DNA from 3 places in the Citricoccus alkalitolerans genome. Region 3 is predicted to be linked to each of the others. Evidence: riboswitches for the same ligand, from Rfam matches in the RefSeq annotation. Region 3 holds a riboswitch; each other region holds the start of a gene.

Region 1 (4,722 bases), 210 kb from region 3:
CTGACAGGTAGGCCAATCCTGGCCCCGCGCCCGGATAGGGTGGAGCCATGACGAGCACCGCAGGCACCGGCCCCGGCCGCAGTGCTGCGCGCGAGCGGGACGCCCACCTGGTGGGCTTGCTCCAACGCAGTGCCACCGGAGACCAGGAGGCCTTCGCCGCCTTCTACGATGCCGTGGCTCCCTCAGCCTATGGGCTGGCACAGAAGATCGTGCGTGACGCCGACCTCGCGGCCGACGTGACACAGGAGGCCCTCGTGGATGTGTGGCGCTCTGCAGAGCGCTTCGACCCGGCCCGCGGATCAGTGGTCGGCTGGGTCTGCTCGATCACGCACCGTCGGGCCGTCGACCTCATCCGGTCCACCCAGTCCGGTCGGGACCGGGAGGAACGGGCCGGGGTGGCCGGGTTCGAACGGGACCGGGACGACGTTGCGGAGGCCGTGGAATCAGCGGAGGACCGGGACCGCGTGACGGAATGCCTCGGCACGCTGACTGGTCTGGAGTACGAGGCCGTGACGCAGGCCTACTACGGCGGACTGACCTACCGGCAGGTCGCTGAACGACTCGGGGCCAAACTGGCCACCGTGAAATCCCGGATGCGCAGTGCGCTCCAACGACTACAGGACTGTTTGGGGGTGGGAGCATGACGAACGGAAACGAGAACAAGAACGGGAACGTGATCGACGCCGAGTTGCTCGCCGCCTGGGCCCTGGATGCCGTGGACGAGGGCGAGCGCCGCGCCATCGAGCAGCGGCTCCGCTCAGACCCCGAGCTCCGCGCCCGGGCCGATGCCCTCAACAGCACCGTCGCCCGCCTGGCGGTGAGCACACCGGCTGAGCCTCCCGCCGATCTGCGGGACCGTGTCCTCTCGGCCGTGGCAGGGCCCGAGCAGGGCGCCCGGTCCGCTGCGGACGGCGACGCCTCGCCCCTGGCGGCCCACGGAGCAGCCGGCTCCAGTGCTGGCGCCGAGCGAGCCGGCATCTCTGATCTGGACAGTCACCGTGCCCGACGCCGGCCGGCCGCGCGCCGCTGGTGGGTGGGGGCGGTCTCGGCCGCCGCGGCTGCCGCCGTCGCCGTGGCCGTGGTGGTGAGCCAGCCGTGGGCTCCCACGGGTGGAGTGACCGAGGGCGATCAGCTCACGGCGATCGAGCAGATCCTGCAGGTGGACGGGGCCGAGCGGCTGGAATCCCCGGTGACCGGCGGAGGCGAGATCGAAGTGGCCCGGGCCCCGTCCGGTGAGACCGTGCTGGCCGCGCGGGGACTGCCGGAACCGGCGGAGGGCCGCGACTATCAGATGTGGACGATCCAGGGTGAGACGGCTCCCCAGCCGGCTGGCCTGTTGGAGGTCCAGGACGGCCTCGCCCTCGTGCGGATGCAGGACGTGCCGGCGGATGCCGCGCTCGCCGTCACGGTGGAACCGGCCGGAGGGTCCGAGGCACCGACCACGGATCCGATCGTGGTCCTCGCCTCGAGCTGACAGAAGGCCGCCATCCCGGTGTGAGGGCAGAGATGGGTACTCATCTCTGCCTCACAGCGGAAGGGCTGGGTGACTCCGCGTGAACCTCGGTTGGGGTCGCGCCCGGAGGTGTGGTGCAATCGATGGGTACCCATCCAGAGCGGCCGAGAGATCTGGCTCGATGACGCCGCAGCAACCACCGGGCAACCGGACAGGTGCTACCGCCAGGACCGATGGAAGGAGCATCACCGTGTCTGTCCCCAGCAACGAGAACGTCCATGGAACGAGCCATCTCCCCGAGGGCGTGCCCACCACCGCCGCCGGCAAGCGTGAGATCCTCTTCAACGCCTTCGACATGAACTGTGTGGCCCACCAGTCACCCGGCCTGTGGCGCCACCCCGAAGACCGCGCCCGCGACTACAACACCCTGGGCTACTGGACGGGATTGGCCCAGACCCTGGAACAGGGCCTGTTCGATGGCCTCTTCATCGCCGACGTGCTCGGGCCCTATGACGTCTACAACTCCTCCGACGAGGCCACCCTCAAGGCCGGCACGCAGGTGCCGGTCAACGACCCGATGCTCGTGGTCCCGCCGATGGCCGCTGTCACCAAGAATCTGACCTTCGGGGTCACCGCCGGCACCGCCTACGAGCACCCCTACCCGTTCGCCCGCCGCCTGGCCACCCTAGACCACCTGACCGAGGGCCGCGTGGGCTGGAACGTGGTGACCGGCTACCTGCCCTCCGCCGCCATCAACATGGGCCAGGAAGACCAGATGGAGCACGACGAGCGGTACAACCACGCGGACGAATACCTCGACGTGGTCTACAAGCTCCTCGAAGGCTCCTGGGAGGACGACGCGGTCGTCAACGACAAGGAGTCCGGGGTCTTCATCGACCCGTCCAAGGTCCACCGGATCGAGCACGAGGGCACCTACTTCAAGACCCCCGGCATCGCCTTCACCGAGCCCAGCCCGCAGCGCACCCCGGTGATCTACCAGGCCGGCGCCTCCACGCGCGGTCGAGCCTTCGCCGGAAAGCACGCCGAGGCCGTGTTCATCAACTCACCCACCGACGAGATGATCAAGGGCACTGCCGCCAAGATCCGCCAGGGGGCGGTCGAGGCCGGCCGCGATCCCTACGACATCCGCATCATGTCCATGCAGACCATCGTCACGGGCGCCACCGACGAGGAGGCGCGCGCCAAGTACGAGGAACTGACGCAGTACATCGACGTGGAGGGCGGACTGGTCCTGATGTCCGGCTGGATGGGTATCAACCTGGCCGAGTTCGAGCTCGACGAGCCGATCGGGGACGTCAAGTCCAACGCCATTCAGTCCACCGTGGAGACCTTCCAGAAGGCCTCGGGTGACGCCGGGTCCGTGTGGACCGTGCGCAGACTGGCCGAATGGGTCGGCGTGGGCGGCTTCGGCCCCGTCATCGTCGGCTCCGGTGCGACCGTGGCCCGGGAACTGGCGCGCATCCAGGACGAGACCGATGTGGACGGTTTCAACCTCGCCTACCACATCACCCCCGGCACCTTCGAGGATGTCGTCGAGTACGTGGTCCCCGAACTGCAGCAACTCGGCCGCTACAAGACCGAGTACGCCGAGGGCACCATGCGCCACAAGCTCTTCGGGCGCGGAGACCACCTGCCGCAGAACCACTACGGCTCGTCCTTCGCCCTGCGGAACCGCGCCGCTGTCTGAGAGGTGCGGGGGCCGGCGTCGGGCCGACGGTCAGCCCCGCCCCGGCCCGTTGAGCCTGGAGGGATTCACGCCCTGGGTGTCCCCTGGAGTGAATCCCTCCAGACTCAACCGTGAGGGCACGTGAGACCGTGGCGGCAACCGGGTATGCAGGAACCCCGGCCCCCTGAAGCGGGGGCCGGGGTTCCGGTGCGTGGTGGGACGGTGCCGGATCAGTAGCGGTCCGGTCCGCCGCCCTCGGTCTCGAGGGACTGCGACGGATCGGAGAGCACGTCGCCGGAGGCGTCCTTGACGTTGGTGTCCCCGCTCGAGGCATTCGCATCGGAACCGGTGGCCGGGGTGCTGGAGTCCTTGGTGACGGATGTGTCACCGGAGGCGTGCTTGCCGGCGGACCTGTCCGCGGCGGAGGAGGCCTTGTCAGCCAGGTTCTGAGCCGCGGAGGAACCCTTGTCAGCCATGGTGTGGGCGGCGCTGTTGGCCTTCTCGGACAGCCCGGGTGCCTTGTCCTTCAGGGCATCCGTGGCCTTGTCCGCCAGGCCGGCGGCCTTGTCCGCCATCGCGGGTGCCTGGTCCTTCACGGCGGTGGTGGCCTTCTGGGTCGCCTTCTGCACCTGGTCCTGAGTCTTCGGGTCATTCCAGAAGCTCTGCGCGTTCTTGGCGAACTTGTCGAGGTTCTTGCGTCCTTCGCGGCTGCCCAGGAGATATCCGAGGGCCGCGCCGATGCCGAGGGTGATCAATCGTTTCATGTCGTCTCCTTTGTGGCGTCTGCCCGTGGCGGGGTGACCGCTCGGGTATGCCCCGAGTCTTCACCGCGGGCGGAGTCAGGTCAATCGGTGCACAGCCTGGCGCCGGGGGATTCACAGCTTTTCCTCAGGCATGGCGTCGAGCCCGGTGCGGAGCGGCGCTGCTGTCCGGACGCCGTGGCACACTGTCCCCAGCGAAGGAGGGGACATGATGATTCTCAGCTCCGAACAGGTGGCACGGATGCGGTTGATCTCCCAGGGGCTGGTCGAGCCGCTGGCCACTGCCGTCGAGGCGGCGCGATGGCTGACGTGCACCCAGGGCCAGGACTACCCGGGTTCCACTGTGTCCCTGGCCCTGCGCAGTGTGGGCCGGTCCACCGCGGCGGTCCGCGAGGCCTATGACGCGGGGCGCATCGTCCGGTCCTGGCCGATGCGTGGCACCCTGTTCGCCGTGGCGGCCGAGGACCTCGGCTGGATTCTGGACCTCACCGCGGCCCAGACATTGAAGGCGAGCGAACGGCGCCGCCAGGAGCTCGGTCTGGACACGGGCGTACTCGAACGGGCCGAGGCGGTAGCACTCCAGACCCTGTCCGGTCCGGGACTGACCCGCTCCGGACTGCTGGAACGATTCACCCAGGAGGGACTGCCTGTGAACGAGGGGCGCGGATACCACCTGATCTTCTTCCTCGCCCTGCGCGGGGTGCTGTGTTTCGGCCCCACCGAGGGGCGGGAACAACGCATCGTGCTGGCCACGGAGTGGATCGGCTCCGCAGTACGGGCGCCGGGGGCCACGCCAGAGCGGCTGCCCGGTCCAGGGCGAG
Region 2 (5,282 bases), 210 kb from region 3:
GTGCCGGTCCAGCTGCAGGTCCGTACTGGTGGCGGAGGCCCCGAGCGTGTCGAAGATCCGCGTGCACGTGTCCAGCACCAGCTTCGGCACCATCACGTGTGCCCGGTGCGCCGTCAGGGCGGCGCGGTGCATCGCCTCGGCCGCGGTTCCGCCGTCGTCCATCCCGACGCCGGCCACCCGCCCGCCCGGCGCACTCCCCGATTCCCCGACCGGCTGCTCCGGCCCGGCGGCGAGCTCCAGTGCCGCATCCAGGTCCCGTCCGGCGGCGCGCACGAGCTCCTCAGCGGTCGCCTGCTGGGCGGAGAGCTCGCCGATGATTCCCAGCAGCTGGTCGTCCTCACGCGGGGTCAGCCCGCCCCCGGTGTTCGGCGAGCGTCTCCGCCGCCGGGTCTGTTCCACGCCGTCACGCAGCGCGGCCCGTCCGATGCCCGCCAGCAACGCCATCAGGGTGGACTCGTGGTGCAGCGGGACCGGACCGTCGGCGGACGGCAGCGTCAGCAGCTCCTCCACACCGGCACCGCGGAACACCATGGTCCCCGTCCCGGTGAGACGCTGTCCGAAGCCGTCCCAGTCGTCCTTCACGGTGATCCTCGGTTGCCGCACCCGCACCACGGCCAGCGCGACGTCGGCCCGCTGGGAGCCGCCCCGACCGCCCAAGGCCGCGGCCGGCGTCGTGCCCAGGGATGTTGGACCCTGGGATGCGGCGCGCCGAGATCCGGTGCCGCGGGACAGGACCTTGCGTCGGAGGGCACGGGAGACGCTGGGGTCCAGCCGGACGGTGGCCAGGGCCCACGTGGAGAAGATGCTGCCGGTGGTGTAGAACTTGTTGCCGCTGATCAGCAACTGCCCCGCCTCGTCCTGGGTCACGGTGGTTCCGAGCCCGCCGAGCGGTGCGTCGCGTCCCTCGGACAGGGCGCTGCCGGCCACCTCCCCCTCGACCACACGCCGCAGCCAGCGATCACGGACGGTGCGGTCGGGCTGGACCAGCACATGCTGGACGAAGCTGAGGTGGCTGCGCAGCAGGTGGGCGGTATTGGCGTCCACCGCGGCGAGGTCCATCAGCAGCCGGAAGGCGTCCTCCTGGCTCGCCCCCGCTCCGCCGGCAGTCTCCGGGACGCTGAGGGCGCCCAAGCCTTGCTCCCGGAGCTGTTCGAAGGCCGCGAAGGGCAGGTGGCGGCCGGCCTCCCGGGGCACCTCCCCCTGCGCCACTTCCGCGAAGGCGGGGGCGAAACGGTCGGACAGTGCGGTGTAGCGGGACGACACGGACGTCATGTGAAAGCTCCATCGGTCCTGGCGGTAGCACCCTGGCCCCTGACGGGCGGGTTGCTGCGGCGTCGACGAGCCAGATCTCTCAGCCGCTCTGGATGGTGGTCCCCTCCATCAGACCACTCGGCGACGGCCCGGGTCCAATGCGAGGTATGCGGTGAGGTCAGAGAACCGTGGTTACTCCTGACCCCACGGGGTCATGCTGCGAGGTGGGCGTTGCCTATTGTTCAGAGACGGGGGTCAAGACGCCGGCGACCAGCGGGTTGTCCGTCGTCTCCAGGTACTCCTCGAACCGGGGATCGGAAAAGACCTCGACGAGCTTGCGGGTTTCCGGGGTGTCCTTGAACTCGGTCCCCACGATCAGCCAGGCGGCGTAGGTCCGGGGCGGGTCCGGGAACAGGATGCCCTTGTCCCGGCCGATCTTGCCGGCGTCAAAGAGGTTGGTGTAGCCGAGGGCGGCGTCTACCGAGTCCAGAGTCCGGGCCATGGACAACAGGTCGATCTCGGTGAAGTCGAGACGGCGCGGGTTCTCCACCACGTCTTTGAGCTGGGCGGTGCGCGGTTCAATGTCCGGGTCCAGCCCGATGAAGCCCTCGCGCTCCAACAGCCATAGCGCCTGGCCCTGGTTGGCCAGGTCTGTGGGCACGGCCACGGTGGCGCCGTCCGGCAAGTCCTCCACGCTGTCGTATCGGGTGGAGTACAGGCCGAAGGCCCACTGGTAGATCTCCACCGTGGTGGACAGATCGAGGTCGTTACCCTCCGCCACCTGCTTCATGTACCACTGGTGCTCGAAGATCGTGGCGTCAATCTGGCCCTCGGCCACGGACCGATTGGCCTGGACTCCATCCGCGATGCCCACGGCCTCGATCTCGACGCCGTAGTCGGGCGCGATCTCCTCAGCCACGAACTCCACCAAGCTCTCTTCTCCGGCCATGGCCGGTTCATAGTGCACTGTCAGCGGCCTCGTGATTTCGGCCTCTTCACCGGCGGCCACAGCCGGCCTGTTGGATTGCTGAATCACCACGAGACCCAGGACCAGGGCAGCGACGGTAGCGATGGCCGCCAGCGACCAGGGCAGCACGGTGAATGACTTTCGCAGGGTGAAGCCGTGATCGTGTCCAGCCGTCACCTTCTTCCCGGTGGTCGCCGGAGTCTTCTTCTCGGAGTTCATATGAGGTCCTTCAACAGGGTGCGGGGCCACTCAGGGCCGGGTCAGTGAACGGGCGATCCGGTCGCCGACGAACTGGACGAGCTGGACGGTGATGATGAGCAGGACGATCGTGCCGAGCATGACGGTCATGTCGAAGCGCTGGTAACCGTAGGTCACGGCCAGGAAGCCGATACCGCCCGCGCCGATGGTCCCGGCGATGGCCGAGTATTCGATCATCGAGATAGTGTTCAGGGTGATGGCGGAGGCCAGACCGGGCAGGGCCTCGCGCAGTTGCGTCTGACGGATGATCTGTGCTGGGGATGACCCCGTCACGAGACCGACGGCCATGTTCTCCCGCGGCAGGTCGTTCAGGGTGTTCTGGACCAACCGGGCGAAGAACGGGATGCCGGCGATCGTCATGGGCACGACGGCCGCGGCGATGCCCAGGGTGGTGCCGGTAATCCACCGGGTCAGCGGGATGATGGCCGCCATCAGCACGAGGAACGGCAGAGACCGACCCATGTTGACCGCCCAGCTGAGCAGCCCGTAGGCCCGGTCCTGGGGGAATAGCCCGCGCGGGCTCGTGTTGTACAGCAGCACGCCGGTGGCACCCCCGATCAGGACGACTAGCATCATGACGATGCCGACCATGGCCCAGGTCTCCCCGTAGGCCGGCAGCAACAGGGCAGGCAGCTCGGACAGCGGGGTATCGGAGAGCAGGGGCTGGGAGGTATCCGCGGTCGCACTCATGCCGTCGCCCCCGCCGTCGCGCCGGCCGGGATCGGAGTGGCGCCCGACGGCGGCGGTCCGGTGGGGTCTGGACTGGCAGCCGAGATGGCGGTCCCGGTGGGACCGGACCGGTCGACGTCGCTCCTCAGTCGGGCACTGAGCCCGAGCCCGTTCAGGGCGCCGATGGCGCGCTGGGCCTGCTCGCCGCGGACCCCGACGACGGCGCGGCCCAGTGCGGTCGCGCCGCGCGCCTCGATGGTTCCACCGAGCAGGGCCAGGCGGATCTGGTGATCAACCGCCACTCGGGTGAACCATTCGGGGTCCACGTCCCCGTCCTGATAGGCGAGGTCCAGGAAGGTATCGAAGCCAGCCGGAAGCGGCAACGCGGCGATCGGCAATAGTTGCCCGCCGACGGTGGAGTCCTGGTCCGCGACGAGGGACGGCAGAGAGCCATACTCCGCGAGCCGGCCGTGGGACAGGGAGGCCACCTGGTCGGCGACGTTCCGGACCACGTCCATTTCATGGGTGATGAGGATGATGGACAAGCCTAGGTCGGTGCGCAGGTCGGCCAGCAGGGACAGGATCTGTGCCGTGGTGTCCGGGTCCAGGCCGGAGGTGGACTCGTCCGAGAGCAGGATCCGCGGCCGCAGGGCCAAGGCCCGGGCGATGCCTACTCGTTGCTTCTGGCCGCCGGAGAGCTGACCGGGGTAGGAGTCGGCCTTGTGCAGCAATCCGACGCGGTCAAGCATCTCGGCCACACGGTCCTGCATCTCGTGGTGGACCACCCCGAGGTTGCGCAGCGGGAGGGCGACGTTCTCGGCCACGGTGATGCGGCGCAGCAGGGCGGAGTGCTGGAAGATTGTGCCGATGGCACGGCGGGCGGAGCGCAGCTGGCGGCCCCGGAGCCGGGACAGGTCGCTGCCATCCACCAGAATCTCGCCCTGGGTGGGCTTTTCCAACAGGGAGATGCAGTGCGAGAGGGTCGTCTTGCCAGCCCCGGAGGGCCCGACCACGGCGGTGATGGAGCCTTCCGGCACGGTCAGGTCGATGCCTTTGAGCACCTCGACGGACCCCCCACGTCCGGTGTAGGCCTGGTGCAGATCGCGGATCTCGATCACAGCGCGCCCCCGTCCCGGGTACCGGCCGATGCCAGCCGGAAGCCGGCGCCTCGGTGGTTCTCCGCCAGCCGATCCCCGCGGCCGAACAGCTTGTGTCGCAGGGTGCCGGACTCGTACTCGGAAGGATAGGCACCGCGGGCCTGGAGCTCGGGGACCACGTGCTCCACGACGTCCTCGAAGCTTCCCGGGGAGACCGCGTAGGCGAGATTGAAGCCGTCAACGTCCGTCTCCGCGGCCCAATCCTGCAGCTGGTCAGCGACCTGCGCACCGGAGCCAATGAACACCGGCCCGAAGCCCCCGATGCCGACCCATTCGGCAAGTCGCCGGATGCTCCAGGGCTCCCCGTCCGCGGAGGCGTGGCCACCGCCCGAGCGGAAGGTCTCCACGGCAGACTGCACTGCGTTGGTCTGCACGTCCTGACCGATCACATCGTCCAGGTCGTACTGCGAGAAGTCGATGCCCATCCAACCGGACAACAGCGCGAGGGCACCACGATGGTCCACGTAACGGAGGTAGTCGGCGTGCTTGGCACGGGCCGCCACCTCGTCCGGACCGGTGATGACGGTGGCAAGGTTGAAGATCCTGATGTCCTTCGCGTCACGGCCGGCCTCCACGGCAGCAGCACGGATCCTGCTCACGGCCTGGGCCAGCTTGTCCCGGCTGGGGGCGGAGACGAAGGCGCATTCGGCGTTTTGCCCGGCGAAGGCCAGGCCGCGCGGCGATGTGCCGGCTTGGTAGACCACCGGGGTGCGCTGGGGGCTTGGCTCGGTCAGAGCGATGCCCGGCACCGAGAAGTAGGTTCCCTGGTGGCCGATCTCGTGCACCTTGGCCGGGTCCGTGTAGACGCAACCGTCCCGGTCCCGGACCACGGCGTCCTCGTCCCAGGAACCCTCCAGCAGCTTGTAGACAACCTCGAGGTATTCGTCTGCGTGGTCGTAGCGCTCGTCATGGGCCAGCTGGTCCTGGCTGCCCATGTTGCGAGCAGCCGAAGGCAGGTAGCCGGTGACGACGTTCCAACC
Region 3 (18,163 bases):
GTGGAGGGCGCCGAGCAGCACCTGGAGGCCGTGCTCGAGGCCGCCGGCGGCCGCCGGGTCGAGTTGATCCTCGTGACCCATCACCATGGTGACCACACCGGCGCCGTGGACCTCTTCGCCGCGCGGACCGGAGCCCCGGTGCGCGGCGGTTCCCCCGACTGGTCGCGCGGCGCGGCACCCCTGGTGCCGGGCGAGCGGATCCCGGCGGCCGGCGTCGTGATCACCGCCTGGCACACGCCCGGTCACACCTCGGATTCCTTCTCGTTCGCCCTGCCCGACGACGGCGCGGCCGGCTCGGTACTGACCGGGGACACGGTGCTGGGCCGGGGAACGACGGTGATCGACCACCCGGACGGCACGCTCGCGGACTACCTTCGTTCGCTGGAGACCCTGATCGCCCTCGGGGACGCCACGGTGCTGCCGGCCCACGGTCCGGTCCTGCCGTCCATGGCCCAGGTTGGGACGATCTACCGCAACCACCGCCAGCAGCGCCTGGACCAGGCCCGTCAGGCCCTGGGCTCCCTGGATGAGGGACAGCGGAACGCCTCCTCGATCGACGAGCTCGCCCGGCTGCTCTCCCACACCGTGTACCCGGACATCGACGAACGCGTGCGACCCGCCGCCGTCAAGTCCCTGTCCGCCCAGTTGGCCTATCTGGAGGAGGCATCTGACGAGGGCTGACATCGGCCGCTGCCGAGAGTTTCCAGACTGTGACCTCCCGCGCCGCCAAGCTGCCCTCATTCGGGGTGCACGCGCGAATATCATGGGAGGCGGAGGGTCCAGCTCCTCCATCCCCCACCTCCCGAGTACTTTTCGGCAGTCGGACGACAGTCATGAAGCAAGGCGGACCACGTGGCAGAACAACTCGATGAACGCGCACTCCAGCAGGACGAACTCGTCCCGCCCGGAACCTCGTCCCGGGGCACGGGCCAGACGATCCTGATCACCGGCGCCACCGCCGGGCTCGGGGCGGAATTCGCCCGGCAACTCGCCGGCCAGGGCCACCACCTCGTGATCACGTCCCGCAACCCGCTCCAGCTGGTTGCCAAGGCCCAGGGCCTCGAGGCCCAGTACGGCATCAGCGTGGAGACCCTCACCACGGACCTGTCCACCGCGGAAGGCGTCGAGGTGGTGGCCGCACGGTTGCGCCAGCGTGAGCAGCCCATCACCATGCTCGTGAACAATGCCGGTTCCGGCCTGGCCACCGAGTTCCACGAGAGCGAGCCGGAGGACGAACTGGCGATGCTCAAGCTGCTGGTCGAGGCGCCGATGCTGCTCTCCCACTCCGCCATCCAGGCCTTCCTCGCCCGAGGTGGCGGCCGGATCATCAACGTGTCCTCCGTAGCCGGCTTCCTCCCGGAGGGCAGCTACGGCGCCGCGAAGGCCTGGTCCATCAGCTTCAGTCGATGGGCCAACACCCGCTACAAGCCTGACGGTGTGACCATCACGGCACTGTGCCCGGGTCCGGTGCGGACCGAGTTCCACACCCGGGCCGGCATCGACACCTCGAAGAAGCCCAAGTGGGCATGGATGGACGCCGAGGACGTGGTCCGTGAGGGCCTGACCGCTGCCGCCGAGGGCAGGAGTGTGTGCATCCCCTCCCGCCGGTATCGTTCCCTCATGACGGCCGCCCGCTTCAGCCCCGACTCCGTGGTGGAGTGGTTCAGCCGGATCGAGCCCAAGGCGGGAAAATAGCCCCGGATGACGAGAGGAGTACCGACCATGACCATTCTCGTCGGTTACACGGCCAGCAAGGAATCGAAGGCGGCCCTCGAGGAGGCCATCCGGATCGCCCGGTCGACCCAGGAGAACCTGCTCGTGGTCAACGCGGGACCCGGCGGAGAGCACAAGCACGACTCCATGGTCACCGAGGACCAACAGCTGGAATTGCAGACCCTCCTGGACTCCACCGGCCTGTCCGCCGAGTTCCGCCAGTACGCCCGTGGCCGCTCGACGGTGGACGAGATCAAGGACGTGGCGGACGAGGTCCAGCCCTCCGTCGTGGTGATCGGCCTCAAGCGCCGTGGCACCTTCGGCCGGTTCGTCATGGGTTCCGTCTCGGACGGTCTGCTCAAGGAGCTCGACCAGCCCGTGCTCTGTGTCAAGGAGAACCCCGCCAAGCCCTCCGGCATGGTCCGCGGTGAGCCGTCCCAGGACATCACCGCCGCCCCGGAGCCGCGGGCCCTCGAGGAGGCCCCGGACATCGCCGAAGCCCCGGACGGCCCCGACACCGCCAGGACGGACACCGGCCCGCGCCACTAGCCAGGCGGTTCGATCAAGGCCACGCCGCGGGCCAGGGCCACCGACTATCGGGCCGACACCATGGTCAGCGGCGATGGCGCCGACGTGCAGCGGCTGCGCACCGTGGTGGCCCTATAGCCGCGGGCTCTCATCACCGCGTTCCGCGCCCTCGGCGTCAACACCTTCAGCGGGATCAGCCTCGGGATCAACAGCCTCTGGGTCAGCGGCTTCGGCGGCCTTCTCCTTGCGTTCAGCGAAGGCGGCCTCGCCCGGGCCGGCGAACTCGCGGTTTCGTTCCACCGCGGTGATGGAGCCGGTGAACACCGTGGAATCGTCGCTGGACCGGGTCAGAGGAGTGGAGCCCGTGACGGCCGCGGTGGCTCCGGTGGTTGGCTGCTGGCCCGTGACTGGATTGACCTGCGGCAGTCGGCTGGTCGGGGTCCGCGGATGGAACGCGGAAGCATCATCCGCCGCTCCACCGGACCCGCCGCCGTCGTGATCCTGTTCCGCCGGCACCCCCGTGCCCGTCTCGACTGCGCCGGAACTGGACCCGGGTTCGGCGCCGACGGGCGCCAGGGAAGGCGCGTGCGCGGGCATCTCGGCGAAGCGCTGCGCGTAGATCGCCTCGGGATGCTCGCTGCGCAGGAAGTTGACGAGGTCCTCCCGGACGAGGCAGCGCAGGTCCCACAGGTCGCCGGCATTGCGGGCGGAGACCGCCACCCAGAGCTTCACGGTGCCACCCAGGGCCTCGCTCACCTGGATGGTGCTGTCCTTGCCGTCCCACAGTTCGGTGGACCCCAGCAGTGCCTTGAGGCGTTCCCGGGTGGCGTCCACCGGAACCCGCCAATCCACGTCGATCTCCACCGTCCCGGACAGGGCGGACCCGGTGCGGGTCCAGTTCTCGAACGGGGTGGTGGTGAAGTGACTGGAGGGGTAGATCACCCGGCGGCCGTCCCAGATCTTGACCACCACGTAGGACAGGGTGATGTCCTCGATGGTGCCGTAGACCCCATCCGCGGTCACCACGTCTCCCACGCGGATCGCATCGGTGAACGCCAGCTGGATGCCGGCGAACACGTTGGTCAGGGTGGACTGCACGGCGAGGCCGGCCACCACGGAGATCACGCCGGCCGAGGCCAGCAGGCCGGCACCCACGGCGCGGACCTGCGGGATGGTCAGCAGGACGATGGACACGGCGATGACAATGACGGCGGCCTGGATCACGCGCCGCAGCAACACGGTCTGGGTGCGGATCTTGCGGTCTCGGCGGTCGTCCACCCCTTCCGAGGCGTACTTGCCGAGCAACCGCTCCTCGACGATCCGCACCACGCGCAGCGCGAGCCAGGCGAGGGAGCCGATGATGCCGGCCATCAGCAGGAAGTTCGCGCCACTGAACCACGCATACGTGGAAGCGGTGAGTCCGAGCGCGATCCGTACGGCCAGCAGCACGGCGGCGACCGCCACCGGGACCCGGCATCGGGCAACCTGATTGCGCAGCTGCGGCTTGCGGCGCAGCAGGGCGCTGACCAGCAGCCAGGCAACCACCAGCACGGCCAGCGCGAACGCCACGGAGATCGCCACGGTGGAGAGCATCCCCCAGAACGGTCCGAGCGAGTCGACGGCCCCTTCGGCCCCCTCGCGCACGCTGTCCTGCACGTTCTCCGGGGATCCGCTCGGCTCGGCGCTCGGCTCGGAGTCCAGCCCCGCCCCGGAGGCGAGGATGGTGGCGGGCGGGGCGGTGAACAGATCGGTGAAGAAGGACGAACTCGGCATGGCCCCAGTCTGTCATCTGGTTCTCAGTCGTTGCTGAACGGGGGGAGAATGGACACTGGACCACCGGAACCAGCCGATCCCTCGGAATCACAGGAGCCATCCCATGCTTGCCACCACGGACCTGCGCGGCCGCACCTACGATCCCGCCACGGTGCTCCCCCGCGCCGAGATCGACGTGGCCGCCGCCGTGCCGACAGTGATGCCCATCCTGGACCGGGTGCGCACCGAGGGGTCCCGAGCCGTGCTGGATCTGGGCGAGCAGTTCGACGGGATCCGGCCGCCGTCGTTGGCGGTGCCGGCCGAGAAGCTCACCGAGGCGCTCGAGTCGCTGGACCCAGAGGTCCGCACCGCCCTCGAGGAGTCCATCGACCGCGCCCGCAAGGTGCATGCCGCCCAGGTCCCCGCGGGGTCCGAGGTGGAGCTCGGGGAGGGGGCCGTCGTCGAGAACCGCTGGGTCCCGGTGAACCGGGTGGGCCTCTACGTCCCGGGCGGCCGTGCCGTCTACCCCTCCTCCGTGGTGATGAATGTGGTCCCGGCCCAGGCCGCCGGCGTCGCCTCGCTCGCGGTCGCCTCCCCGCCGCAGAAGGACTTCGGAGGCCTGCCGCACCCAGTCATCCTCGCGGCCTGCGCCCTGCTCGGCGTGGACGAGGTCTACGCCGCGGGCGGCGCCCAGGCGGTGGCCATGTTCGCCTACGGGGTGGCGGACGACGACGGCACTCGCGTGTGTGCCCCCGTGGACATGGTCACGGGGCCGGGCAACATCTTCGTGGCCGCCGCCAAGCGCGCCCTGCTCGGCACCATCGGCATCGACGCGGAGGCCGGGCCGACCGAGATCGCCGTGCTGGCGGACGGCACCGCCGATGCCCGGTGGGTGGCCGCTGACCTCATCAGCCAGGCCGAGCACGACCCCATGGCGGGCTCGGTGCTCATCACCACGTCACCCGAGCTGGCCCGCGACGTGGCGGCCGAGATCGAGCGGCAGGTTCCGGGCAGCCTCCACGAGCAGCAGATCCGTCAGGCCCTGGGCGGCCCGCAATCCGGGATCCTGCTGGTGGGAACCCTGGGCGAGGCGCTGGCCGTGGCGGATGCCTATGCCGCCGAGCACCTCGAGGTCCACACCGTGAACCCCCTGCAGACGGCTCGCCGGGTGACCAACGCCGGCGCCGTGTTCGTGGGACCGCACTCGCCCGTGCCGTTGGGCGACTATTCCTCCGGGTCCAACCACGTGCTGCCCACCGGTGGTTCCGCCCGCTACTCCTCCGGCTTGAACACGGTGAGCTTCCTGCGCCTGCAGCAACTCATCCGCTACACGGAGACGGGGTTGAAGGAACTGGACACCAAGATCGCCGCCCTGTCCACGGCGGAGGGGCTGCCGGCCCACGGTGAGGCCGTCTCCCTGCGCTTCCGCTGACCTGCTTCTCCACGGCCGCCGCACCCCCGGGATGGGAGGCGGGTGCGGGCGAGCGGCGATGGTCACGGGGGTTCATAGTCCGAGAAACCCTTTGACCGTTCCGGACGTCCGTCGTTAGTCTGGAACCCAGAATCACGAGTTCCCGCTGTTACAGCCCTGGCTTGCGGGACGGCAACCCTCTTCACGCAGTAGTGGGGTGCTCCAGGTGAGGATTCGGCCTACCGGATGCCCCGGCAGGCAAGTACCGCGTTTCTGCTGGTGCCGATCGGGAGCCTCCCGTGGCGTGCCGCCGTGCAGATGCGCCTTCGGACGGAGGACCCACCATGACCGCCCTGGCTACCCACGAGCTGCAGCAGACCACCAACCTCGGCAGTGACCTCGATCGAGACCTGTCCGTTCAGACCCTTCGCTCGGCCTTCTCCCACTTCCCCTCCGGCGTGGCCGCGCTTGCCGGAGTCGCCAACGGCGTGAAGGAGGGCCTCGTGGCCTCGTCCTTCACCGTCGGGGTGTCCCTGGAGCCCGCCCTGGTCTCTTTCGCCGTCCAGAACACCTCCCGCACCTGGCCCCGGCTGAAGCGGGCCGAGCGGATCGGGATCTCCATCCTCGGCGAGGACCACACCGATGTCTGCCGTCAGTTGGCCTCCAAGGAGGGGGACCGTTTCGCCGGACTGGACATCCGGTCCACGGATGAGGGCGCGATCTTCCTGGACGGCGCCGCCCTGTGGCTGGACACCACCGTCTACTCCGAGCTGCCTGCCGGTGACCACACCATGGTCCTGCTGGAGGTGCACGGCGTGCACGATCACTCCGCAGAGCACGAGCCGATCGTGTTCCACCGCTCGGCTTTCCGCAACCTGCGCACCGCCGAGGGCAACCAGTAGCCCTGTTCCTCGTTTTGCGGGCAGAGAAGAGTACTGTTCTCTGCCCGCAAAGTGTTCCTCGGGGCCGGCACCCGGTCCGGAGGTAGGATTTCCGGCATGCCTTCCGCTACCCCGTCCGCGCGGCGTCCCGGCTCGGGCGCAGGCGCGGGCACGACGCCGGCCGGCCCGGTCCGCCTGGATGCCTGGCTCTGGGGCGTACGCATGTATAAGACCCGTTCGGCCGCCACCACCGCGTGCCGGGCCGGTCACGTCCGCCTCAACGGGCAGCCGGCCAAGGCTGCCCAACCGGTCAAGCCGGGCGACACCATCCGGTTGCGTCTGCCGGGCCGCGAGCGGATCCTGGAGGTCACCGGCCTGGTAGCCAAGCGGGTCGGAGCTCCCGAGGCAGTCCGGCACTACCTCGACCACTCCCCCGAGCCCGTGCCCCGGGAACTGCTGGCCGTGCCCCATCGAGACCGGGGCGCAGGCCGGCCCACCAAGCGAGACCGGCGCCAGCTGGACCGCCTCCGTGGCCGTGACGCCCCAGAACCCGGTATTGACCGTCTTGACCGCGGCCTCGATCTCGAATGACGTCCGGGACCGCGGCGACTGACTCAGGTGAACACCGGGAAAAGAATGCGCACCGAGGAAATTGAGGGCTTCAGTTCCGCGGCATCTCCCGTATTATGTGTCTCAGAAGTAGTAGTAGCAGTAAGTCCGTCACCACTGCGGACCGGTTGGCCCTCTGGCCGCTCGGGGCGTTGTAGGAAGCGGTTTCGCACACGCCGCTTCGCCCCCGTCGGAAGACCGATGGGTTTACAACCTCAGGAAAGGGCCCATCATGGCTACCGGTACCGTCAAGTGGTTCAACGCAGAGAAGGGCTACGGCTTCATCTCCCCGGACGATCAGTCCGCTGACATCTTCGTTCACTTCTCCGCCATCGAGGGCAATGGCTTCCGCGAACTGCAGGAAGACCAGAAGGTCGAGTTCGAGTCCCAGCAGGGCCCCAAGGGCATGCAGGCTGCGGCAGTCCGCCCGCTCTGATCGAGTACGCCTGAACCCTTCAGGCAGCAGAATGGTCACCATCCCCTCGGGGACGGTGGCCATTTTGCTATGACCAACGCGCCATGTCAGCGCACCACTTCACCGGAATCCGGTCTAGGGTACAACCATGAAATTTCGTTACCTGGGCCACAGCGGGCTCAAGATCTCAGAGATCATCTACGGCAACTGGCTCACCCACGGCTCCCAGGTCGAGAACGAGACGGCCCATGCCTGTGTGAAGGAGGCCCTGGCACAGGGCATCACCAGTTTTGACACGGCGGACACCTACGCGAACACCAAGGCCGAGAGCGTCCTGGGTGAGGCGCTGAAGAACGAACGCCGCGAGTCCCTTGAGGTGTTCACCAAGGTCTATTGGCCCACCGGCCCCAAGGGCCACAATGACACCGGCCTCTCCCGCAAACACATCATGGAGTCCATCAACGGATCCCTGCAGCGCCTGGACATGGACTACGTGGACCTCTACCAGGCCCACCGCTTCGACGTGGAGACCCCGCTGGAGGAGACCATGCAGGCATTCGCGGACATCGTCCGCGCCGGCAAGGCCCTCTACATCGGCGTCTCCGAATGGCCGGCGGACAAGATCCGCGAGGCCCACGCCATGGCCGCCCAGCTCGGATTCCAGCTCATCTCCAGCCAGCCCCAGTACTCCATGCTGTGGCGCGTCATCGAAGCCGAGGTCGTCCCGGCCTGCGAGGACCTCGGACTGTCCCAGATCGTCTGGTCCCCCATGGCCGGTGGCATCCTCACCGGAAAGTATCTGCCCGGCCAGCAGGCTCCGGAAGGATCCCGCGGTGCGGATGAGAAGGGCGGAGCGCGTTCGATGGCCAGCAAGATGACGGACGAGGTCCTCACCGCCGTCCAGAAGCTGCGCCCGATCGCGGACGGGCTCGGCGCCACCATGGGCCAGCTCGCCATCGCCTGGGTACTGTCCAACCCCAACGTCGCCGGCGCTCTGGTCGGAGCCTCCCGCCCCGAGCAGATCGTCGAGAACGTCAAAGCCCTGGACCTCACCCTGGACCAGGCGACCCTCGGAGCCATCGACGCGGCCATCGGCCATGTCGTCACGGATGACCCCTCACTCGTGTCCGTCCCGGAAGGCCGCCCCGCCTGACCTCGTAGTGGCATGACCCACGCAGACTGTGACACTTCCGTGATGTGGACATCCGCAAAGATCACGGTATGATCACAGTCAGCCGGTGTTGCCCGTTCTGCTCGACGGGGCGGGCAACACGGGGTCAGATGCCAACCGACGGGGGCCGGAGCATGACCACCAGGGTAGGACGCTCTCCTGACCACGCCTCCACGAGTCGAGCACTCCCGCTCCTCGGACGCTCCGTGGCCACCACCGCGGGCATCCTCATGGTGCTGGCCGGCCTGGTCGGAACCGCCCGGGCCAGCCCGATGCCCTCGCCCAGCGACTCCCTGGGTCCCACACAGTCTGCGACCCCGGCCCCCTCGCCGCCCGGGTCCTCGTCTTCCCCGTCTCCCTCCCCCTCCCCCGGTGGCAATCAGCCTCCCGAGATCGACTGTCCCGGTCTCGTCACCCAAACCGGAGACACCGAGTCCGTGCGTATACATGTCCTCGACCCGGACGGGGACACCGTCACCCTGAGCGCGGGGACATCCTGGCTCGGCGGCGAGGCCTCGGTCGAGGGTCACGTGGTGACGTACACGGCTCCCACCGACACCCATGGCAACGACGGCCTCACCGTCACCGCGGACGATGGCCGGGGCGGTACATCAGAGTGCGAGATCTCGATCCTGGTGCAGGCCGGGCCGAGCCCCACTCCGACCCCCACTCCCACGCCCACCCCGACGGGCCCGAGTCCCACGCCTGATCCCACGACGTCCGCCCCGCAGCCCAGCCCGGAGCCGACTGGCGGGTCGGACACCCCGAGCCGGGCTCCGACGTCGGCCCCCACGGCCGGCCCATCTCAGAACCCGACCACGCCAGGCGGCTCGACCCCGACCACCGGTGCGCCCGCCCCAGCACCCGGCCTCGGCAACAGCCAAGGCGGCAACGGAGGTGGCGGGACCGGCGGCGAGGGTTCCGGGCCGAGTGGATCTGCTCCCGGCGATGCGGGCGGCAACGGTGGCCCGGACGGCCAGACACCGGATACCACCGGATCGCCCTCCGCAACGGCGCCCGAGACGCCGAGCGCACAGAAGCTCAGCAACATCATCAGGGACACCACCCTTGCCTGCCCGGCCCAGGTCGTGGCGGATGCCGAGAGGCTCGTCGAGGGCCTCTCCGCCGGCATGACGTCACACCCCGGTGGCGGGAACTTCCCCAGCGGTGATGCCAGCGAGGGCACTGACAGTGCGGAGTCCGTGGCCGCTGCCGAGCGGACTGCTCACACCGGGTCCACTCCGTGGCTGTTCGCCGGGGTGGGCTTCATGATGATCGTCCTCACTGCCCTGGCCCTGGCAGCCCTGCCCCGCGACGGCCGTCGGCACTAGACTGACCGGACGATGCGGCCGTTCGGACGGATTGTCCCTCGGAGGGCCGCCCGAGATTCAGGAGGTTCGAGTTGGCCCGCTACGAAGACGATCTGGAACAGCAATTCATCGAAGAACCCGAGAACGACCTGGAGCAGCCCGCTGACGGCCGCGACGGGACCACGGACCACGGCTCCTCTGATGACCCGGATTCACTGGATGCGATCGACCCGCTGCGCCGGGACACCTTCCTGCTGGACGGAGACGAGGACTACAACGGCGTCCCGGACTATCAGGAGGGCAGTTCCGACGACTCCGGCGGCGCGGCCGAGCCGGATGAGGACTCCGAGTGGGCCGGCTGGGATGACGAGGAGGACGAGGAAGGCTCAGACGTCACAGTCTAGAACCTTTCGACTCGGCTCCTGTTGGCGCTCCTATTGGTGCTCCTGCTAGCGCTTCCGGCCGGAGACCAGTCGCTCCGTGCCGGAAGCGGCCAGGATCAGGCAGGCGCACCAGATGCCACCGGCAGGCCCGAGGGGTGCGGCGGCCAGGCCGGCCACCACCGGCATTGCCACCTGTCCCACACGGTTGCCGACCAGCCGGAACGCCAATGCGGGCCCGCGCCAGGTCGGTGGCACCGCCTGGGACACCAAGGACATGGTCAGCGGCTGCCCGATGCCGAGGGCGAAGCCGCCGACGGCCATGAGCACCACCGCCAGCCAGACGGCATGCCATCCTTCCAATGCCGGTGGCACGAATCCCAAGGCCACGGCAGATGCCAACAGGGACACGAGCACCAGGTGGTGCCGCTCCCACCGACCGGACATCCAGGGCAACACGATCCTGGACAGGAACGAGGCTCCCCCGCGGACCGCCAGGAGGATGCCGACCCAGAACGGTGAGACCCCGGCCGCTTCGCCGACCAGCGGCATGAACGCCGTGAGGATGTCCAGCATCGCCAACAGGGCCAGGGACGCCATCATGTGCGAGGGGATCCCGGGGACCCGCCAGATCGCCAGCATCGTGGGCTTTCCCGGGCCTGCAGCACCCGCAGCACCCGCACCCAAGGCAGTCTCGGTGGCCGACGCCGGCCCCGCCGGCCCGCTGTTCCCGTCCCCCAATCCATGGGGCCGGTCCCCGGGCTCCTCCGTGGGCTCCGCGGGCAGGCGCCGGGAGCGGCGGCCCCCGTCAGCCCGCATGAGGTACATCACCGGCACGGCGAGCAAAGAACAGACCGCACCGAGCCACAGCGCCCCGTCGATGCGCCCGTCGAACTCCGCACTGTGGCTGGCTTCGCCGAGAGTGGCGTTGCCGAGGATCAACCCCGAGATCAACGGTCCGGACATCTGTCCCACGGAGAAGGCGGCAGTGAACCACCCGAACGCCGCGTCCATGTTCTCCGGGGCGGCTCGCCGGCCGATCACGGTCTGGCCCGCAATGGTGAACAGCAGATGGCCCATGCCGAGCACCGCCGAGGACACCATCAGCACGGCGATGGTGGAGCCGAAGGCCAAGCCGACGCCGCCCAGCCCCAGCACCAACGCCCCGAGGGCGATCATGCCGCGCAGGGTGGGCAGCCGGCTACTGAGCCGTCCCAGGGACATCGCGAACACCAACGGGAGGATGGCATAGGCAGCGGTGGCCAAGCCGACCGTCGCCTCGCCGGCGCCCAGGGCCAACAGCTTGTAGCTGGTGACGGGCCGCAACAGGTTCAGGGCGGTCTGCGTGAGGACGGCTGCGGCGATCATGACCCAGAGCCAGGTCAGGTTTCCGCGGTTTGCCATGATCTCCAGAGTAGTCCTCACTCCACTCCGGTCCGGCCTCCTGGCCCCGGACTAGAATGACGACGGCCCTGCCCTCGCCGGGCCCCTCCCCCCACACCTTGGAAAGCCGGTCCCTTTCGTGTCCTCCGCATCCAGCGTCCCGCAGCCCCCGCGGCTGTTGTGGAGCCGGAATTTCGTCCTGGCCGCCGTGACCAACTTGTTCTTGGCCATGGTGTTCTACCTGCTGGTGACGGCGATGGCCCTCTACGCTGTGAACGAGTTCCAGGCGACGGACATGCTGTCCGGCCTGGCGGTCAGCGCCTTCGTACTGGGCGCCGTGGTGTCCCGCCTGGTCACCGGCCAGGCCATGGAGATCATCGGGCGCAAGAGGGTCCTCGTCGCGAGCCTGGCGCTCTTCCTCGTCGCCTCGGCCCTGTACCTGATGGCCGATGACCTTGGCCTGTTGATCACCGTCCGCCTGATCCACGGGCTGGCGTTCGGCGGCGCCAGCACGGTGTTGGCCACCGCGGTCCAGGGGATGATCCCGCCGCGGCGCCGCAGTGAGGGCACCGGTTGGTTCGGCACGTCCACCACGGTGGGCACCGCCTTGGGACCGTTGCTGGCCTTCCAGCTCACGGATAGGTTCGGCTTCGACTCACTGTTCTACCTGTGCACGGCCTTCTCGGTCTGCGGCCTGGTGGCCGGCTTGGTGGTGCGCCTGCCGCGGGCCCAACATCACCAGCAGGGCCAGCAGAACCAGCAGAAAAGCCTCCGACCGCGATTCTCCCTGCGTGGGGTGATCTCACTGCCGGCCCTGCCGGTGTCCCTCGTGATGCTCATGGCCGGCCTGGCATACTCCGGGGTGCTGGCCTTCCTCAACGGCTATGCCCAGGAACAGGGCATCAGTTCCACGATTGCCAGTGCCTACTTCATGGTCTACGCCATGGTCCTCGTCCTCTCGCGCTTCGTGGTGGGGACCATGCAGGACCGGTACGGCGACAACTCCGTGATGTTCCCCCTGCTGACATGTCTCGTGAGCGGCATGGCGGTGCTGGCCCTCTGGCCGGCCAACGGCGGTTTCCTGGTGGCGGCCGCCTTGTGCGCCCTGGGCTTCGGGGCCCTGCTGACCTCGCTGCAGTCGGTGGCGGCCACCGTGGTGCCGCCCTTCCAGATCGGGGTGGCCACCTCCACGTACTTCCTGATGCTGGACATCGGCACCGGCCTGGGCCCGGTGGTGTTGGGCGCGCTGTTGCCGGCCACCGGGTTCTCCGGGATGTACCTGCTGCTGTCCGGGTTCCTCGTGCTGGCCATGGTGGTCTACTGGTTCGCCCACGGCCGCCGCCGTGCCGGCGGCGCAACAGCACCGAGCATGCCGCGGTGATGAGGGGCGCCACGAGGGCCGCGAAGATTCCCCACCTCGCCTCTGATACATCAGTAGTGCGTGGTCAAGCCGCCGAATGACTCTTCAGTCCCGGCGGGTAGTGCGGACCATGGCCACTGCCAGGCCGAACAGGATGGCATAGGCCACGCCGACCAGCACCCAGCCGAGCACGAATCCACCGGTCAGCTCCACGATCGCGCCCATCCCCACGGGGCCTACGGCGAAGCCCGCGTACATGCCCATGGTCGTGGTCCCGCTGGCCGCACCGATCCGGGTGGCGTCCACGGACTGCATGGTCCCCGCGTTGACGACCACGTTGGTGCCCAGCACTGTCAACCCGTGCAGGACGACCCCGGCCCAGAACAGGGCGGGCAGGTCCCACAGGGATGAGGTGACCATGCAGGCCATGCCGAGCAGGGCGCCGGAGGAGATCAGCAGCAGCAGCGTGCCCGGCCGGCGCCCGGCACCCAGGGCACGGCCCCAGTAGATGCGGCTGGCCACGCCCACCACGCCGGAGAGCCCGGCGGCGAACCCGCCGATGAGCAGACTGTAGCCGTGGTCCCGCACCGCGAAGAGCGGCAGGTACACGTTGGTGGCCTGGGTGCCCATGCCGGAGAAGAAGGCGACGGCGGCGAACAGCCAGACCTGGACCGGCAGGGAGGCCGTCGAACCGGATCGCCGCCGCCGGAACCGATCAGCGAGGACCGCCCGGACTGCCGCCCAGTCAGTGGGGTCTTCCGGTGGGATGTGGCGCAGCGACCACCACAGCAGCACCAGCACCCCCACGGCGGCGGCGAGCGCTGCACCGGACCAGCCGGCCCAGAGGGCCGCGGCCGGGAAGAGCAGACCGGCCACCAACTGGCTGGCCTGGACCCCGGACTGTTTGACCCCGATCCACCCGGACCGCTTGACGGCGGGCACGGACGAGTAGATGACGCGGTTGGTGGTCGGGTTGGCGATCACCTGGGCCGGCCCGACGAGGATGCACGCCACGATCAAGGTCCAGTACTGCGGGCCGAGGGCCGAGATCAGCAGCGCCAGCACGGTGCCGCCGTAGTTGAAGACCAGCTGGCTGCGGATGCTGAGGACGTCAGCGAGCCGCCCGATCACCATGGAGGAGACGGCGGCGCTGACGAACAACACCGTCACGAGGAGGCCGAACTGGCCGGCCGAGACGCCGAGTTCCTGGATCAACAGGTCCGAGGTCGCCGAGAGCCCGTAGTTGAGCAGCGGGCCCACGCCCATGGCGATGAGCAGGACGGTCAACAGCGCCGCGCCGGCCTTCGGCACCTCCGGTTGCGGTGCCGGCGTTGACTGGCTCAATCCATCCCTCGATTCCCTAGGGCCGTGGAGAACTCCGCGGCGGCCTGCTGGAGTTGGTCGATGAGGACCGACAGCCCGGCGTCTGGCAGCCGCTCCGTGGGGGCCACGACGGCCAGACCGGCCACGGTGCGGCCAGTGACATCCCGCAGTGGCACGGCGACGGCGGAGATCCCCTCCGTGCTCTCGCCACGGGACACCGCGTAGCCGGCCTGTCGGATTCTAGCCAGCATCCCCGCCAGGTCCGGCACGGTGTCCACGGTGTGGTCCGTCAACTTCTTCAGACCACCACCGAACATGCCGGCGACGTCGGCCGGGGCCAGATCTGCCAGCATCACCCGCCCTCCGGCCGTGCCGTACGCCGGCATCCGGGCGCCGATACGAGGAGAAGCACGGAGAACGTGGGCAGACTCGATGCCGTCGACGAACTCGACCTCGGAGCGGACCAGCACGGACAGGGAGACCGACTCCCCCGTGGCGGAGGCCAGGGACTCCATGGGGCGGTGCGCGGCCCGCCGGATCTCCCGGTTCTCCATCCCGCCACCGGCCAGGGAGAGCAGGGCGGCACCCGGCCGGTAGACGCGGCTGTAAGGGTCCTGGACCACATAGCCCCGCGAGGCCAGCGTGCCCAGGAGGCGGTGGGCGCTGGATGGGGCGATGCCGAGGTCCTCGGCGATCTCCCGCACGCGGACGCCGCCCTCAGCCATGACGCGATCCACCACTGTCAGCGCGTGGATCACCGACCTGATCTCCGTCATGGCATCCCTCGCCCTTCCGTGAAAGTTGTTCTTTACAGCAGAACATTTGGTCTAATCGTTCCGCCTGTCGCTATTGAATCCTACGCTTCTGGAAAGACCGGAGTCGCTACCCACCGCAACCTGTACAGCCACACCAGTACGAATGAGGAGTCCGATGAGAACCACCGCGAGGACATGGACGAGCACCCGGCGTCGTAGCCGCTGGCTGGCACCACTGCTGGCAGCACCCCTGCTGCTGACCGCCTGCGGCGATGGCGGCACCTCAGGCCAGGGGTCCGGTACCGGAACAGGGTCACCCACGGACGGCGCCGCTACAGGAACGGGTGGGGCGGCAGGCACCACGGAGGTCCGGGTGGCGGACACCGCCGGCATGCCCTCGGCCTTCCTCCAGTACGGGGTGAACGAGGGCTACTTCGAGGCGGAAGGCCTGGACGTCACAGTCGACGTGAGCATCGGTGGCGCCGCAGCCGTGCCTGCCGTGGTCAATGGAGAGACCCAGTTCGCCGGCTCCAACACCGTCAGTGCCATCCTGGCCGCCAGCAAGGGCCTCCCCATCACCATCGTGGCCGCCGGCACACGCACCATGGAGGCTCCTGAGGAGGACTTCGCCCGCATCGTGGCGTCCACCTCCAGCGGTGTCGAGGACGTCGAAGACCTGGAAGGCGCCACCATTGCGGTCAACACGCTGGAGAACATCAACGACGTGGTCATCATGACGCTGATGGAGGACGCCGGCGCGGACCGCACCCAGGTCAAGTTCGCCGAGATGGGCTTCTCAGACATGCTCCCGGCCCTGGCCAACGGGCAGGTCGACGCAGCGCTGCTGATCGAACCGTTCGTCACCATGGCCGTGGACCAGGGCGCCACGGAGGTCGCCAGCCCCTACGCCGAGTCCCGTCCGAACATGATGGTGGGCACCTACATGACCTCCGAGGAGTATGCCGCAGAGAACCCGGAGACGGTGGAGGCGTTCCAGCGGGGCCTCAGCGCCACCGGACAGGCCATCGCCGAGGATCCGGACGCCTTCCGTGAAGCCCTGCCCGAGGTCACCACGATCGAGCCCGACCTCGCCGGCCAGATCCACCTGCCCGCCTGGGATGCCTCGGTGGACCTGGAGACCCTGCAGTTCCTCAACGAGCGCATGGTCCGGTACGGACTGATCGACGAGGAGATCAACGTCGAGGACATCGTCACCGCGCCCACAGACTGAGCCACCCCGTCCATCCCGCCTGAGAGACCCGAGAGACCCGAGAGACCTGAGGACCACAGCACATGACCAGTGACACGACTGCCAGCCCCGCACCCCGCCCCTACCGGCGCATCGCCACGGAGGAGGCCTGGGCCCCGCCGGAGATGTTCGACATGTTCCGGGAGATCCTCGGCGACCACCCTGAGGACGATCCGGGGTTCATGAGCCTCATGGGCTACTACGTCCTCAATGACGGAGAGCGCCCGCGCTTCATCCGCGAGCGCATGACGGACACCGAGGGGGTGCGCCTGAAGGACATGGACGCCGCCGGCATCGATCATCAGATCCTGTCACTGACGGCTCCGGGCACCAACCCGTTGCCGGCGGCGCAGGCGACCGAACTGGCCCGGCTGTCCAATGACCAGCTCGGCGAGATCGTCCGGAACCGGCCCGACCGCTTCTCCGCGCTGGCCGCCGTGCCCTTCTCCGCGGCCGACGCCGGCGCCTCTGAGCTCGAGCGGGCCGTCACGCGGCTGGGCCTGAAGGGCGCCATCCTGAACTCGCATGTGCGGGACCGGTACACGGACACAGATGAATTCCTGCCCTTCTATGAGGCCGCCGAGGCACTCGGGGTGCCGGTCTACCTGCATCCCAATGCCCCCTCGGCCAGTCTGTTCAAACCCCTGCATGACCGCGGCCTGGACGGCTCGATGTACGGGTTCGGAGTGGAGACCGGCCTGCATCTGATGCGACTGGTGGTCTCCGGGGTGTTCGAGCGCTTCCCGAACCTGACCATGGTGGTCGGCCACCTCGGTGAGGCCGTACCGTTCTGGCTGAACCGGATCGACTACATGTACGGCAAGCAGGTGGCCACGGGACGCTATCCGCACGTGAAGCCCCTGCCGTTGAAGCCCTCCGAGTACATCCGCCGCAACGTCTGGATCACCACCAGCGGCATGCCCTGGCAGGACGAGGTGATGTTCGTCCGCACGATGGTCGGTGCGGACCGGGTCATGTACGCGATGGACTACCCGTACCAGTACGAGCCGTCCGAGGTGGACCTGCAGGACGACCTGCCGATCTCGGCGGAGGAGAAGTTCGAATTCTTCGAGGGCATCGCCACCCGGGTGTTCAACCTCGAGTTCTGACCCACCCACGCTTGCAGTCGACGTGGAGTGGGCATCTTCACCCGGCGCCCACTCCAACTCGACTGAGAGGAGGGCGGATCAGGAACTGAGCCGGGAGCGCAGGGCGGCGAGCGCCGCCGTCGCCGCCGTCCACAAGGTGGGCTCTGGTACGGGGACGAATCGAGGCGAGTGGTTGACCGGCATGGAACCGGAGGCCACGGTCTCGGCATCCATGCCACCGAAGAACCAGAACACGGAGGGCACGCCCAGCGCGCCGGGGAGGATGCCGAAGTCCTCCGAACCCATCATAGGTTGGCCGTCCCTCACCTTCTCGGTGCCGAGGGTGCCGCGCAGGGTCTCGATGAGCTCAGCCGTCGCGTCCGGGTCATTGAAGTTCCGGGGGAAGCGGTAGAGCTCCTCGATCACCGGCTCGGGCGCCCCGGAGGCCTGCGCCTCGGCGAGGATGATGCGCCTGAGGGCGTCCAGTACCGTGGCGCGGACGTCGTCGTCCATGGTGCGGACGTTGAGGGTGAACTCGGCTGAGTCCGGGATGATGTTCTCCTTGAGCCCCGCGTGGAACGTGCCCACCGTCACCACGGCGGACTCACGGGCGGAGATCTCCCGGGAGACGACGCCCTGCAGCCGCGTGACGATGTGGGCACCGAGCACGATGGGGTCGATCGAGTTCTCCGGCTGGGAGCCATGGGACTGCTCCCCGCGCAGAGTGACCTTCCAGGAGTCCGCATAGGCCATGGCGGGCCCACCGACCACCTCGACCGTCCCGGCCAGGCCTGGCATGACGTGCTGGCCGAAGATGATCTCCGGATGTGGGACG

What was found. Region 3 has a riboswitch for S-adenosylmethionine ahead of ABD134_RS11030 (flavin reductase family protein). Riboswitches for the same ligand answer to the same signal wherever they lie in the genome.
Region 1: linked by a shared signal. The riboswitch ahead of ABD134_RS10105 (LLM class flavin-dependent oxidoreductase) and the one ahead of ABD134_RS11030 (flavin reductase family protein) in region 3 are both predicted to bind S-adenosylmethionine.
Region 2: linked by a shared signal. The riboswitch ahead of ABD134_RS10090 (acyl-CoA dehydrogenase family protein) and the one ahead of ABD134_RS11030 (flavin reductase family protein) in region 3 are both predicted to bind S-adenosylmethionine.

Annotation. Positions count from the first base shown of each region.
Region 1 is NZ_BAAALH010000002.1:921,572-926,293, forward strand. It holds gene sigK (ECF RNA polymerase sigma factor SigK) at 48-644, shown strand; gene ABD134_RS10100 (anti-sigma factor) at 641-1,474, shown strand; SAM riboswitch class I at 1,602-1,693, shown strand; gene ABD134_RS10105 (LLM class flavin-dependent oxidoreductase) at 1,758-3,161, shown strand; gene ABD134_RS10110 (hypothetical protein) at 3,371-3,904, opposite strand; gene ABD134_RS10115 (winged helix DNA-binding domain-containing protein) at 4,110-4,722, shown strand, end outside.
Region 2 is NZ_BAAALH010000002.1:916,010-921,291, reverse strand. It holds gene ABD134_RS10090 (acyl-CoA dehydrogenase family protein) at 1-1,272, opposite strand, end outside; SAM riboswitch class I at 1,279-1,371, opposite strand; gene ABD134_RS10085 (MetQ/NlpA family ABC transporter substrate-binding protein) at 1,487-2,437, opposite strand; gene ABD134_RS10080 (methionine ABC transporter permease) at 2,468-3,166, opposite strand; gene ABD134_RS10075 (methionine ABC transporter ATP-binding protein) at 3,163-4,263, opposite strand; gene ABD134_RS10070 (LLM class flavin-dependent oxidoreductase) at 4,260-5,282, opposite strand, start outside.
Region 3 is NZ_BAAALH010000002.1:1,120,295-1,138,457, reverse strand. It holds gene ABD134_RS11055 (MBL fold metallo-hydrolase) at 1-681, shown strand, start outside; gene ABD134_RS11050 (SDR family NAD(P)-dependent oxidoreductase) at 853-1,695, shown strand; gene ABD134_RS11045 (universal stress protein) at 1,723-2,262, shown strand; gene ABD134_RS11040 (mechanosensitive ion channel family protein) at 2,374-4,014, opposite strand; gene hisD (histidinol dehydrogenase) at 4,118-5,425, shown strand; SAM riboswitch class IV at 5,556-5,675, shown strand; gene ABD134_RS11030 (flavin reductase family protein) at 5,749-6,306, shown strand; gene ABD134_RS11025 (RNA-binding S4 domain-containing protein) at 6,403-6,876, shown strand; gene ABD134_RS11020 (cold-shock protein) at 7,127-7,330, shown strand; gene ABD134_RS11015 (aldo/keto reductase family protein) at 7,458-8,462, shown strand; gene ABD134_RS11010 (Ig-like domain-containing protein) at 8,687-9,811, shown strand; gene ABD134_RS11005 (hypothetical protein) at 9,883-10,194, shown strand; gene ABD134_RS11000 (MFS transporter) at 10,240-11,574, opposite strand; gene ABD134_RS10995 (MFS transporter) at 11,693-12,934, shown strand; gene ABD134_RS10990 (MFS transporter) at 13,019-14,257, opposite strand; gene ABD134_RS10985 (IclR family transcriptional regulator) at 14,254-15,012, opposite strand; gene ABD134_RS10980 (ABC transporter substrate-binding protein) at 15,167-16,222, shown strand; gene ABD134_RS10975 (amidohydrolase family protein) at 16,285-17,349, shown strand; gene ABD134_RS10970 (amidohydrolase) at 17,428-18,163, opposite strand, start outside.